One region of the Sphingomonas bisphenolicum genome, then DNA from elsewhere that is predicted to be linked to it. Evidence: predicted binding sites of a transcription regulator. Region 1 holds the regulator's gene; each other region holds the start of a gene.
The links. Region 1 encodes LexA, which represses DNA repair genes until DNA is damaged. Its sites were predicted from a motif close to GTTCCNCNCTTGTTCT; they were not measured.
Positions count from the first base shown of each region.

Region 2: SBA_RS02820 (MmcB family DNA repair protein) is a predicted target of LexA. The motif match lies at 1,949-1,964, and genes of this name have one in related genera.
Region 3: SBA_RS12675 (PA0069 family radical SAM protein) is a predicted target of LexA. The motif match lies at 1,216-1,231, and genes of this name have one in related genera.
Region 4: SBA_RS14765 (ATP-dependent helicase) is a predicted target of LexA. The motif match lies at 1,846-1,861, and genes of this name have one in related genera.

Region 1 is NZ_AP018817.1:2,361,264-2,364,616, reverse strand. Features, by position in the region: gene moaC (cyclic pyranopterin monophosphate synthase MoaC) at 1-364, shown strand, start outside; gene SBA_RS11660 (molybdopterin molybdotransferase MoeA) at 361-1,542, shown strand; gene lexA (transcriptional repressor LexA) at 1,612-2,289, shown strand; partial or broken gene SBA_RS11650 (ComEC/Rec2 family competence protein) at 2,280-3,353, opposite strand, start outside.
Region 2 is NZ_AP018817.1:587,496-590,848, reverse strand. Features, by position in the region: gene SBA_RS02840 (PTS sugar transporter subunit IIA) at 1-232, shown strand, start outside; gene SBA_RS02835 (PaaI family thioesterase) at 192-695, shown strand; gene SBA_RS02830 (DUF1491 family protein) at 685-1,026, shown strand; gene SBA_RS02825 (cell wall hydrolase) at 1,202-1,867, shown strand; gene SBA_RS02820 (MmcB family DNA repair protein) at 1,976-2,476, shown strand; gene SBA_RS02815 (ankyrin repeat domain-containing protein) at 2,600-3,214, opposite strand; gene SBA_RS02810 (SCO family protein) at 3,253-3,353, shown strand, end outside.
Region 3 is NZ_AP018817.1:2,556,900-2,560,252, forward strand. Features, by position in the region: gene SBA_RS12665 (lytic transglycosylase domain-containing protein) at 1-601, shown strand, start outside; gene moaB (molybdenum cofactor biosynthesis protein B) at 601-1,128, shown strand; gene SBA_RS12675 (PA0069 family radical SAM protein) at 1,240-2,307, shown strand; gene dnaE (DNA polymerase III subunit alpha) at 2,377-3,353, opposite strand, start outside.
Region 4 is NZ_AP018817.1:2,962,546-2,965,898, forward strand. Features, by position in the region: gene SBA_RS14745 (globin domain-containing protein) at 1-262, opposite strand, end outside; gene SBA_RS14750 (RrF2 family transcriptional regulator) at 372-848, shown strand; gene SBA_RS14755 (Fe-S oxidoreductase) at 808-1,284, opposite strand; gene SBA_RS14760 (GFA family protein) at 1,428-1,826, opposite strand; gene SBA_RS14765 (ATP-dependent helicase) at 1,932-3,353, shown strand, end outside.

The DNA of each region.
Region 1 (3,353 bases):
CGTGACGGCAGCCAGAGCCATCGCCGACGGCCTGGTGAAAAAGGGCGACGTGCTCGCCGTGGCGCGCGTGGCGGGCATCATGGCCGCCAAGCGCACCGCCGACCTTATCCCGCTCTGCCACCCGATCGCGCTGAGCGCCGTGACAGTCGATTTCTCCCTTGACGACAGCGGCGTCACCGTGACCGCCACCGCCCGCACAGCCGGCCAAACCGGCGTGGAGATGGAGGCGCTGACCGCGGCCTCCGTCGCGCTGCTTACCGTCTACGACATGGCCAAGGCGCTGGATAAGTCCATGATAATCGGCGGCGTCTGCCTGATCGCCAAGACCGGCGGCAAATCCGGCGACTGGCGGCGCACGCCATGAGTCTGCTGCCGGTGGCCCAAGCGCAGGCGCGCCTGTTCGCGCTCGCCCCGCGACTGGCGACCGAAACCGTGCCGATAACCGCCGCCGTCGGCCGCTGGCTGGCGCAGGATCTGGCGGCGCTGCGCAACCAGCCCTGGACCGACCTTTCGGCGATGGACGGCTATGCCGTGCGCGCGGCGGAGGCGCCCGGTCCCTGGCGCGTCACCGGCGAAAGCGCAGCCGGAACGGCTAACCTTCCGCTCTTGCCGCCCGGCGAGGCCAGCCGCATCTTCACCGGCGCACCGCTGCCGCCCGGTGCCGACGCCATATTGATCCAGGAAAATGCGGCCCGCGACGGCGATCGGCTGACCGCCAGCGCCGATCCGCTGCCCGCCGGCCGCCATGTCCGTAGCGCCGCCTCCGACTTCGCGCAGGACGCCCTGTTGCTGGAGGCAGGCAGCCGCCTCGGTCCGGCGCAGATCGCGCTGGCGGTGCTGGGCGGTCATGGCGCCGTGCCGGTGGGTGAGCGGCCGACGGTCGCTTTGCTCTCCACCGGCAATGAACTGGTGCCGCCCGGCGCCCCGACGCCGCCGGGTTTCCTGCCTTCCTCCAACGCGCCGATGCTTGCCGCCCTGCTCGCCGCCCTGCCCTGCGACGTCATCGACCTCGGCATCGTACCGGACGATCTCGACGCCATGGCGTCCGCGCTCGATCGGGCGCGGACGGCGGACATCATTGTCTCGACCGGGGGCGCCTCCGTCGGCGACCATGATCTGGTGCGGCCCGCCTTCATCAAGGCGGGCGGTGCGCTCGATTTCTGGAAGATCAAAATGCGGCCGGGCAAACCGCTGATGGCCGGTCGCATCGGCGATACGCTGTTCCTGGGCCTTCCGGGCAATCCCGTTTCGGCTTTCGTCACGGCGACGCTGTTCCTGCTCCCGCTGGTCCGGCATCTGGGCGGCGCGCGCGATCCGTTTCCGCCCATGAGCGACGCGCCACTCGCCTCTCCTCTCCCGGCCACCGGCGATCGCGACGATTATCTCCGCGCATGGCGCGGGCAGGACGGCATCGTGTCGGTGACGTCGCAGGACAGCGCCGCCACCGCCGCCATGGCGAAAGCCGACTGCCTGATCCTGCGCCCGGCCGGATCGCCACCGGCCGCACCGGGCGATCGGGTGGTGATCCTGCCGCTGCCCTGACATGTTCGGTGCTTGACTAACCTTCATCTGTTTCCTATGCGTTCCTCATACGTTCCACGGAGGACCGCGATGTTGACGCCCAAGCAGCAGGAATTGCTGAGCTTCATTCAGACCCGATTGGACGAAGGCGGCGTTTCGCCCTCGTTCGAGGAAATGAAGGACGCGCTGGACCTGCGGTCCAAGTCCGGCATCCACCGGCTTATCAATGCCCTGGAGGAGCGCGGGTTCATCCGCCGCCTGCCCAATCGCGCCCGTGCGCTGGAAGTGCTGAAGCTGCCCGACGCGATGCATCGTGCGCCGGTGCCCGCGCCAGTCGTTGCGCTCAAACCCAAGGTCGCGGCGCCTGTTCCGATCGCCGCCAATGACGTGATCGAAATCCCGATGCACGGCCGGATCGCGGCCGGCGTGCCGATCGAGGCGATGGAGGGGCAGACCATGCTCTCCGTGCCGGCCGCGCTGTTGGGTGCGGGCGACCATTATGCGCTGGAAGTGTCGGGCGATTCGATGATGGAGGCGGGCATTCTCGACGGTGACTTCGCCCTGATCCAGCGCACCGACGTCGCGCGCGAAGGCCAGATCGTCGTGGCGTTGATCGACGAAGCGGAAGCCACGCTCAAATATTTCCGCCGCGAAGGCAGCCGCGTCCGGCTCGATCCGGCCAATTCCGCTTATGAACCGCAGATTTACGACCCGCGGCAGGTCCGCATCCAGGGCAAGCTGGCAGGGCTGCTGCGCCGCTATAATTGAGATTTGGGTCGTCCTGATCCACGGGGTGGGCGAACGATCCAGGGATGTGCGTCGCCGACTCGATGGACGGTGTGAACTTCGCCCTTCGCCAGGGTGATGGACAGGCCGCCGGTCCGTGCCAGCAACCGGCGGTCGATCTTCATCCAGCGCGGATGGCACCAGCGCGGTAGCCCCCGATCGCTGACGACGATGTCCGCCGCGGCGCAATCGCGGGCGAAGTCGGACCGTTCGATCAGCACTGTGCTGCGGGTGAAGAGCAGCCGCCAGCTACGGCCATTGCCGTCCTTCACGCCGACAGCGCACAGATCGCGCGAACAGCGTGCGTCCGGCAAATCCGCGATCGCCGCCAGTTCGCCGTCATAACCTGCACTTTCCGACAGCACGTCCCGCACATAATCCCCCGCCCGATCGCGCAATATCGCCATGCCCTTTCCCGTCCGCACGGCGACATGCCGCCCGTCGCCGGTAATCAGGATATCGGGCGGCGCGGCGGTAAAGGTGACCGCCACGCCGATCAGCACCGGCGCAAGTCCCAGCCATCGCCACCCCGTCCGCCACAACAGGCACCAGAGCAGCCCGACGACCGTGATACCGAATAGCCCCATGCCCATCGTCGGCGCCAGCAATGTCGCCATCGGACTGGCCGCCACGCCATGGGCCAGTAACAGCAACAGGTTCAGCGCCTGCTGCGTCAACCACCAGAAAGGCGCGCCCAAGCCCGCGACATCCAGCACGAGCGCCAGCGCCTCCAGCGGCATGACGACGAAGGTGGTGAGCGGAATCGCGATCAGATTGGCGAAGGCGCCGAGCAGCCCCGCCTTGTGAAAATGGAACAGCGCGATCGGCATCAGCACCAGTTCGACAGCGATGCCAGTCGCCAGCGTAACCGCCAGGCCGCGTGCAATCCGACGAAACGCACCCTCGTCTCGCGCGGCGGCAAAGGTTCGGAAACGGGGATGCTCGGCCAGCGCCACCAGCGCCGTCACAGCTGCGAAGCTCATCTGAAAGCTCGGCCCGACCAGTGCTTCGGGCCACAGAAATAACACCACCAGCGCGCCGGTCGC
Region 2 (3,353 bases), 1.8 Mb from region 1:
AGTCGTGCTGCTCGATCCAGCGGTGCCGTTCGACGCGGTGGACGAAGCGCCGGTGGACGTCGTCTTCGCCCTGCTGTCGCCGGTCGACAGCGGCGCGGAGCATTTGAAGACCCTGGCGCGCGTGTCGCGCTATCTGCGCGATGAAGGCCAGGTGGCCCGGCTGCGCGGCGCTCAGTCGACCGGCGCGCTCCATGCGCTGCTGGCGGGCGGCGGGGCGCGTGACGCAGCCTGAGCTGCACCCCGGCAGCGGCGCGAGCGGCGAAGCGGCGCATTTTCGCGCGCTGGAGAATCTCTATCGTTCGGCGCCGATCAACCGGCTGTTCCGGTCGGACCTCACCATCCGTGAACCGGGCCGCTCGGTGATCGATTTCGACGTCGACGAAAGCCAGTTCCACGCCGCGGGCGCGGTACATGGCACCGTCTATTTCAAGATGCTGGATGACGCGGCCTTCTACGCCGCCAACAGCCTGGTCAGCGACCGTTTCCTGCTGACCACCGCCTTCAACCTGCTGTTCACCCGTCCGATCGCGCCGGGCCGGATTCGCGCCGAGGGCCGCTGGATCAGCGGCAAGCGCCGGGTCTATGTCGCCGAAGCGAGCCTGATCGATTCCGATGGCGAAGAGGTCGGGCGCGGCACCGGCACCTTCATGCGATCGCAATTTCCGCTCTCCTCGCTGCCGGGCTATGGCGCCTGAAGCCCGGCTTACCAGCGCAATGCTGGTGGGTGCATTGCGGCGGCGGGTCGCGGCCGCGGGCGGCTTTGCCACGATCCTGGTCAGAGGCGACGCGATCAGTGGCGTGATTCTGGTCCAGACGCTGGAAAAAGGCCAGGAATCGGGTCTTTTCGAGCGGGTGTCGAACTTTGCCGGGGGTCATGCGTTGATGCGCTGTGGTCCTTCGGTCGAAGAGGGGACTGAGGCGCTCGCCGATTATGTGGCGCGCCGGCGCAAGTCGGACCCCGACCTGTGGATAATAGAACTCGACATCCCGGAAGCGGAACGGTTTGCCGCTGAAACACTCTGCTGATCGTTGACTCATCGCAATGGTTTGGGCACAGGCCGCCCACGCCAACGCGCAGGTTGCCGAATTCGCCCATTGGGGGGCGGGGCCGGTAAACACGCAGACGGGGGGCGGCCGAACGTCATAGAATATGTGTTGAAAACGACGTTGCTGGCCAATAACCGCATGTTTTTGAGTAGTAATGAGTTTTCGTCTGAAAGCTGCCATCGCCGCAGCCTTTGCCCTGTCCGCCGCCGCGGCGGTCACGGCGTCCGACATGTCGATCGCTGGCGAATCGATCGCCACGGCCACCTCTCTCCCCCGGACGTTCCCGCAAACGTCTCCGACTGGCGCGCAGTCCGCCGTCATTTTCGCCGCGCCGCGTGAAGTTACGCAGCCGCTGGCATCGGCCAACAAGGCCACAACCGAATTTTCCACCGATTCCGACACGCAGGCAACCAGCCTCGCTGCTCTGGTCGACGCCCAGGGCGCACCCGAGGAGCTGGAAGGCGACATGCATTGCCTGGCCGGCGCGGTCTATTTCGAATCCAAGGGCGAAAGCCTGGAAGGCCAGTTGGCTGTCGCGCGCGTCATCATCAACCGGGCCAAGTCCGGCCGCTTCGCCGACAGCCTGTGCGGCGTCGTCTATCAGCCCAGCCAGTTCAGCTTCGTGCGGGGCCATTCGATGCCGGCCGTGCGCGCCGACAGCCGTAGCTGGCGCGAAGCCGTCGCCATCGCCCAGATCGCGATGAACGACAGCTGGGACAGCCGCGCGGAAGGCGCGCTCTTCTTCCACGCCCGCCGGGTTTCGCCGGGCTGGGGCAAGGCCAAGCTGGCGATGATCGACAATCATATCTTCTATCGGTGAGGAGCGGGCGCGGGAACGCGCCGGTTCGCGATAGCGAAAGCGTCAGGCCGGTTCGGTTCATCCGAATCGGCCTTTTCATTTGTTCCTTTTCTGTTCTAAGATGAGCCGATGAATAGCGCCCCTGTCGACACCTGTTCGCCGCTGACCGACGGCACCGCAATGGCGGTGGCGCGCGGCACGCTGCGGCTCTTCTTCCGCCACGACATGAGCGGTATATTGGAAGTGCCGTTGCCCAACGGGCGCCGCGCCGACATCATGGCGATCGACGGTGCGGGACGGCTGACCATCGTCGAGATCAAGTGCAGTCGCGCCGATCTGCTGGGCGACATGAAATGGCCCGACTATTTCGACTATTGCGATCGCTTCTTCTGGGCTGTGCCGGCGGGGTTCGACCTTGGCCCGTTCGAGAGCGAGGCGCTGTGGCCGACGCGCACAGGCCTGATCGTCGCGGACCAATATGACGCCGAACTGGTGCGCCCGGCCCCGGTGGAGCCGCTGGCGGCGGCTCGGCGCAAGGCGGAGACGCTGCGCTTCGCCCGGCGCGCCGCCCGGCGGTTGACGGCGCTCAGCGATCCGGACCATGCGGCCGAGCTGGGCTGGGGAGGTTGAAGGCCATAGACGACCATTCTTGGTCACCGACTGTCGTAACTCCAGCGAAGGTCGTTGAGAGTCACGCGCCTCTTAACGACCTTCGCTGGCATGACGTTGGGTAAAGCCGACCTTCCGCGTCCCCTAAAACACCGGGCCTTGTACCGGCCCCTTGGGCGCGGCTGCGGGTTTGGCGGCGTCGAGCGCTTCGGTGAGGCCGGGGGTGCGGCCGTCGCGCTTGGCATAGTCGCGGGCGGACATGCCGGCGATGGTGTCGCGCTTCTCCGGATTGGCGCCCTGCGCCACCAGCAGGCGGACCAGACCGACGTCGCGCAGCTGCACCGCGCGGATCAGCGGGGTTTCGCCGCTGTCATTCACCTTGTCGACCTGCGCCTTGTAGGCGAGCAGCGTGCGCACGCCTTCCTCGAACCGGCCCTGCACCGCATCCATCAGCGGGCTGTTGCCGTCATTGTCGGTCAGGTTGGGATTGGCGCCCTTCGACAACAGGAAGGTCAGCCAGGTTCCATCGCGCCGGGCGACGAGGATGTGCAGCGCATTTTCGCCGGTCGATACGTCGCGGCTGTTGATGACGGTGGAGCCGGGTTTCTGGAGCAGGTTGGTGACCTTCTCCCCATCCTTGTCCTTCACCGCCTTCAGAAAATTGTAATTGTCCGAAAATTGCGCCTGGGCGGGACCGGGAACCAGCAGCGCCAGCGCCAGCGAACCCAGCAATGCGGAAAAAAGCTTCGTCTTCATCATGCGCCCCGTTGCATTTGCAAATCGCGTCCTAGCAGGGCATGGCTGGCCATGCCATGAACAAAGACGTCGCCCCATCCATCCTGCCTTCCATCGCCCTGCCCTTCCTCGCCTTGCTGGCTGCCTGCAATATGGGTGCTGG
Region 3 (3,353 bases), 200 kb from region 1:
GCAGCCCGACAGCTTCGCCCGCTTCCCCGCGCCCGACTGGCGCCCCGATGGCGGCTGGCGCGTCGATCCCTCGCTCATTTACGCCCACACGCTCCAGGAATCGGGCTTCCGCTCGGACGTCGTCAGCAGCGCGGGCGCACGCGGCCTGATGCAGGTCCGTCCCGGCACCGCCGGCGATGTGGGCCTCACCAACGCATCGCAACTCTTCGTGCCGTCCACCAACATGGAATATGGCCAGCGCTATCTGGAATCGCTGCGCGACATGAGCGCGACCGGCGGCCTGCTGCCCAAGGTGATGGCCGCCTATAATGCCGGCCCGCAGCCGGTCGATCGCTGGAACACGCAGGTCCATGACAAGGGCGATCCGCTGCTGTTCATGGAATCGCTGCCCTATTATGAAACCCGCGCCTATGTGAACATCGTCATGCGCAACTACTGGATGTACCAGATCCAGGCGAAGGGCAGCGCCGATTGCCTGACCGGCATGGCGCAGGGCATGTGGCCGACCTTCCCCAATGCCAAGGGCGTGAAGCTGGTACGGCTCAGCAAGGCCGACGGCCGCGCCCAGCCTTCCGCCGCCATGGGTGGCGGTTCCGACTGATGCCGATCGACGAGGGCCGGGCCTTCATTCCCGTCCGGATCGCCGTCCTCACCGTCTCCGACACACGCGGCATCGCCGAGGACCGCTCCGGCGATGCGCTGATCGAACGGCTGGAAAGCGCCGGCCATATCCTCGCCGCCCGCTATATCGAGCGCGACGATCGGTCCGCCATCGTCGCCCGCCTCCATGCCTGGATCGACGATCCGCAGATCGACGTCATCCTCACCACTGGCGGCACCGGCGTCACCGGCCGCGACGTCACGCCGGAAGCGCTCGCCCAGGTGCAGGACAAGGAAATCCCCGGTTTTGGCGAGCTGTTCCGCTGGCTCAGCTACCAGAGCATCGGCACCTCCACCATCCAGTCGCGCGCCACCGCCTGCGTCGCCCGCGGCACCTATATCTTCGCGCTGCCCGGCTCGACCGGCGCGGTGAAGGACGCCTGGGACGGCATCCTCGTCACCCAACTCGACAGCCGTTTCCGCCCCTGCAACTTCGTCGAACTGATGCCGCGGCTGATGGAGCTGTAAGGCCGGTCCGGCATTTCATTAGTTAGCCAATTAATGAAATGCTGGATGCCGTACTGCTGTTGCACTTGTGGTCTCAATTGACACGTTGTTCCTTATATGTTCTTATGTGCCATGGCGATCGAAAGGGGCAGAGGCGCAACGCTGAACGGCGACAGCCACCGCTTCAACCTCCCCCAGCGGGAGGCCGACGGCGACTGGCTCGATACGGTCGAGCAACTGGACGGCCCTGTCCCGCGCCGCCGCACCCAGGTCACGGTTGAACATCCCCGCACGATCCTCACGCGCAACGCCAGCCCCGACATCGGCTTTTCCCAATCGATCAACGCCTATCGGGGGTGCGAACATGGCTGCATCTATTGCTTCGCGCGCCCGTCCCATGCCTATCACGACCTGTCCCCCGGCCTCGATTTCGAAACCAGATTGTTCGCCAAGCCCGATGCCGCAAAGCTGCTGCGCGCCGAACTGTCGAAGCGCAACTATGTCGTCGCGCCCATCGCCATGGGCACGAACACCGACCCCTATCAACCGATCGAAAAGGATTGGCGGATCACGCGGGATATATTGGAATTGCTGGTCGAAACCCGCCACCCGACCTTCATCACCACCAAGTCCGACCGCATAGTGCGCGACATCGACCTGCTCGCCGATCTGGCGCGCGACCGGCTGGTTGCCGTCATGCTCTCCGTCACCAGCCTTGACCCCGCCATCGCCCACACCCTGGAACCCCGCGCGCCGCATCCGCTGCGCCGGATCGAAGCGATCCGCCAGCTATCGGCCGCCGGCATCCCCGTCACCGCCAGCATCTCGCCGGTCATCCCCGCCATCACCGACCATGAGATCGAAGCGCTGGTCGCCCGCGTCGCGCAGGCGGGCGCACGAGAGGTCAGCTACATCCCCGTCCGCCTGCCGCACGAGGTCGCGCCGCTGTTCCGCGCCTGGCTAGACGCCCATTATCCCGATCGCGCGGCCAAGGTGATGGCGATCATCCGCGACCTGCGCGGCGGCCGCGACAACGACCCCGATTTCGGCACCCGGATGCGCGGACAGGGCGTCTGGGCCGACCTCATCCGCACCCGCTTCAGCAAGGCCCGCAAACGCGCAGGCCTTGGCGCGGAACGGCTGACCCTGCGCACCGACCTCTTCCGCCCACCCGAAGGCGCACAGATGCGGTTATTTTAGCCTCCGTTGTTCGGACGGCTTTGGGTGGCCGACTATGGTCCCAAAACGACAGCGCAAAACCCGCCGCAATCACCCCACCAACCGCATCGCCGTTCGCCGCGTGCGCGTCTTGTAGCCGTCCGCCTTCACATCCATCCGCTCGAAGCAGTGGATCGACAGCCCCTTGATCGTAGAGATCGCATCTACCTGATCCGCGCCCAGGCTATAGGTGTCGCCCAGGAACAGCCGCGCCGCCTGCCCCTCGCCCACCGGCGCGCGCAGGAATACCTCGCTCCGTCCACCGCTTGCACCAGCGAGCAAGGTCGCCAGCGCCTCGACCGCCTGCGGGGTCTCCACATCGACCGTCAATTCCATGCGCGACGCGCTGGCGATCGCCCGGAACGGCTCGACCCCCCGCACCGTCACGCGCGGCGTTTCCTCGCCCGGCAACCGGTCCAGTTCCACGACCAGCAGCGCGCAATCGCCATCGGCCGCCAGTTCCTCGATCGCCTTGCAAGCGCCCTCATCGAAGCAACTCGCCTGAAACTGGCCGCTCTGGTCGGAGAAGGTCGCGTTGGCGTAGCGCGCCCCGCGCTTCGTTTCGCGCCAGCGCACATCCTCGACCATCGCCGCCATGATCGTCATCGCCCGCCCTTCGGCATTGGGCGCGGGCATGGGCGCCTGACACACGGCGCCATAGCTGCGCGCACCTCGCGCATCGGCGAGATGCTTGTAACGATCGACCGGATGGGCCGAGAAGTAGAAACCGAACGCCTCCTTTTCCTGCGCCATGCGGTCCGCCACGGTCCAGGCCTGATGCGGCGGAATGCGGACGTCGGCATGCGGCGTCTCCACGTCGCCGAACAAGCCGCCCTGCCCGCTTTCGCGCGCCGCTGCATTGCTCGACGCCACCGACAAAATGGTTTCCGCCGCTGCATGAACGCCCGCTCGGTCGGCATGGACGCCATCGAACGCCCCCGCCGCCGCCAGGCTTTCCAACTGCCGCCGATTCAGCAACCGTGGTTCGATCCGGTCGGCGAAGTCGTCCAGCGACTGGAACGGCCCCG
Region 4 (3,353 bases), 600 kb from region 1:
CATGGCGCGCCACCATGCGCGACACCGCGCCGCCCAGTGCCTCCAGCCGGTCGATATTCTCCGCATAGCCAAGGATCGCCGCAGCCAGCCGCCTGGGCTGCTCGCCGCTATCCTGCGCCGCCTGGTCGAACATCGCCTTCACTTCGGCATCCTGGAACAGGCGGGCATACATGGCGGTGGTGATCGCCACGCCGTGCTGGCGCAGCGCCGGGCCGGTGGATTTGACGATGGCGATGGTGCGCGGAGACAGCGAGTTGGACATCTGATTGACCTTTTTGTCGAGTCGATAAGATGTATTTAATTTACGTCTTTAAAGGAGTAAATAGAATATATGTTTGAAGCGCGACACCGCACCGGTATCGGATGACGCCATGCAATTGACCCGTCACACCGACTATGCGTTGCGCGTGCTGATCCACCTCGCCGTCGCGCCGACCGGATGGGCAACCATTCCAGAGATTGCCGACGCCTATGGGCTGTCGCGCAACCATCTGATGAAGGTGGTGCACCATCTCGCGCAGGGCGGCTTCATTACCACCCGGCGCGGGCGCGGCGGAGGCTTCGCGCTGGCGGAGGCCCCCGGAGAGACGCGCATCGGCGCGGTGGTCCGGTATAGCGAGCCGGACATGAAAATGGCGGACTGCGCAAACTGCGCGATCCGCCGGGCTTGTGGCCTGACCGCCATATTGGCGGAAGCCACTGTCGCCTTCATGGCCGTGCTCGACGCATACAGCCTGGCCGATGCGGCACGGGACCGAGCCGGGCTGGCGGCGTTGATCGCCGCCCTGCCCGTCCCGGCATCGGCGGTCAGCGACGCTTGCGCATCTTCCCGGCCTCGCCCGGATTGACGCAACTGTCCTGCACCGTGCGGGAACAGCGCGGATAGTCCTTCGCCTCTGTCGGCGGCGGGGTCATGTTGCCGCCGACCGTCACCGGGTTGGCGGAAGAGCCGACCGGAGCGGCCGGGTCTTTGGGTACGCCAGCAGGCGCAGGAACCATGCCGGGGTCCGCCGGCACCGCGCCGGTCGGCTGGCCGGCATTGGGATCGCCCTGTGGCGGCGTTGCAGGCATGGCGGGAGTTGCCGGCGCGGCAGGCGCTGGCGGGGTCGCCATACCTGCATCGCCGGGCGTGGCTGGCGTCGCCGGGGCTGCGGGTTCGGACGGCGGCGTCATGGCGTCACCGGGCGGCTGGCTGCTGGGCGCGGGCGTATCCTGCGCCACGGCCGCGGCGCCCAAAGTGGAGAAGCTCAGCATCGCAACGCCGGCCAGCATGATGGATTTCATCGGGATCATCCTTTCCTATGTTCTTCGACCCGCAGGTCGCCCGCTTCTCGGACGGGCGGACAAAGAACCGGCTTCAGGACATCCCCGTTCCGCCATGACGGCCGAACGTGGCATAGGTGCGACCAGATGAACGGCGTCGGGGGTCAGGGGCCGTCGGGGTAGCGATCATATTTGGGCAGTTCGTGCGCCGTCGCCATCCATGGCACGGCGTCGGCCATCTGCACATGCCCCTCCGGCGGAAGGGCCGCGGCGTCGTCCAGCGTGGCGCTCTGAATATCGATGGCGCCGGGAAAAACCACAGGATTGGTGTAGAAAAGGCCGGTGCCGCAGGTGCCGCAGAAATGCCGGGTCGCATTGTCGGACGACTGGTAGCGGACCGGATCGCCGGTGATCGTCACGGCGTCCTCCGGGAACAGCGCCCAGCCCACCATCGGCGCGCCGGCGCTGGCGCGGCAGTCGCTGCAATGACAAATGGCGCTATAAGCCGGCTCGCCGGTCGCTTCATAGCGTATCGCCCCACATTGGCATCGTCCCGTCACCATCGGCTTGCTCCCTTGCATGATTCGCCTTTTGTTCTCATAGAAGCCCTGTCACCGCAAGAGGCGCGCCCCTTGCCCCCGATCCACCCCATGCCTAGTTGTCCAGCCATGACAGTCCCTACCCCCTCCCCCAATGACCCGCCCTATCTCGACGGGCTCAATCCGCCCCAGCGGGAGGCTGTGCTGACGACCGAGGGGCCGGTGCTGGTGCTGGCGGGTGCGGGCACCGGCAAGACGGCGGCGCTGACCGCGCGGTTGGCGCATCTGATCGGCACGCGGCGGGCCTGGCCGTCCGAGATCCTGGCCGTGACCTTCACCAACAAGGCCGCGCGCGAGATGCGGGCGCGCGTCGGGCGGATGATCGGCGACGCGGTAGAGGGGATGCCCTGGCTCGGCACTTTCCATGCGATCGCGGCGAAGATGCTGCGCCGTCATGCCGAACTGGTCGGACTGCAATCCAATTTCACCATCCTCGATACCGACGATCAGTTGCGGCTGCTCAAGCAGCTCATCCAGGCGGAGGGGGTCGACGAGAAGCGCTGGCCCGCACGGCAACTGGCCGGGCTGATCGACCAGTGGAAGAATAAGGGATGGACCCCGGAGGATGTCGGCGCGGGCGAGGCGGAAGGCTATGCCCATGGCAAGGGGCAGACGCTCTATGCCGCCTATCAGGCCCGGCTTCGTGCGGTAAATGCCTGTGATTTCGGAGACTTGCTGCTGCATGTTCTGACGATATTGAAGAAGCATCGCGACGTGCTGGAGCAATATCAGGAACGTTTCCGTTACATCATGGTGGACGAATATCAGGACACCAACTCCAGCCAGTATCTCTGGCTGCGGCTGCTGGCCCAGACGCGCAAGAATATCTGCTGCGTCGGCGACGACGACCAGTCCATCTATTCATGGCGCGGCGCAGAGGTCGCCAATATCCTGCGGTTCGAAAAGGATTTTCCCGGCGCGACCATCATCCGGCTGGAGCAGAATTATCGCTCCACGCCCCACATACTGGGCGCCGCATCAGGGGTGATCGCCGAAAATGGCAACCGCCTGGGCAAGACATTGTGGACCGATATCGACGTGGGCGAAAAGGTGCAGGTCGTCGGCGTATGGGACGGGCCGGAGGAAGCGCGGCGCGTAGGCGAGGAGATAGAGGCGATCGAACGCAGCGGCGGATCGCTGGACGAGGTCGCGATCCTGGTGCGCGCCCAGCACCAGACCCGCGAGTTCGAGGACCGTTTCATCCAGATCGGCCTGCCCTATCGCATCGTCGGCGGCTTTCGCTTTTACGAGCGCGCGGAAATTCGCGATGCGCTGGCCTATCTGCGCCTCGTCAATCAACCGGCCGACGATCTGGCGTTCGAGCGGATCGTCAATGTGCCCAAGCGCGGGCTGGGCGACAAGGCGGTGGAGAAATTGCACCGACTGGCGCGGGCGGAGGGGATACCGCTGGCGCTGGCGGCGGCGCGCATCCTCGACACCGACGAATTGACGCCGCAGGCGCGGCGGTCGCTGGGCAGTTTCATCGGCGAT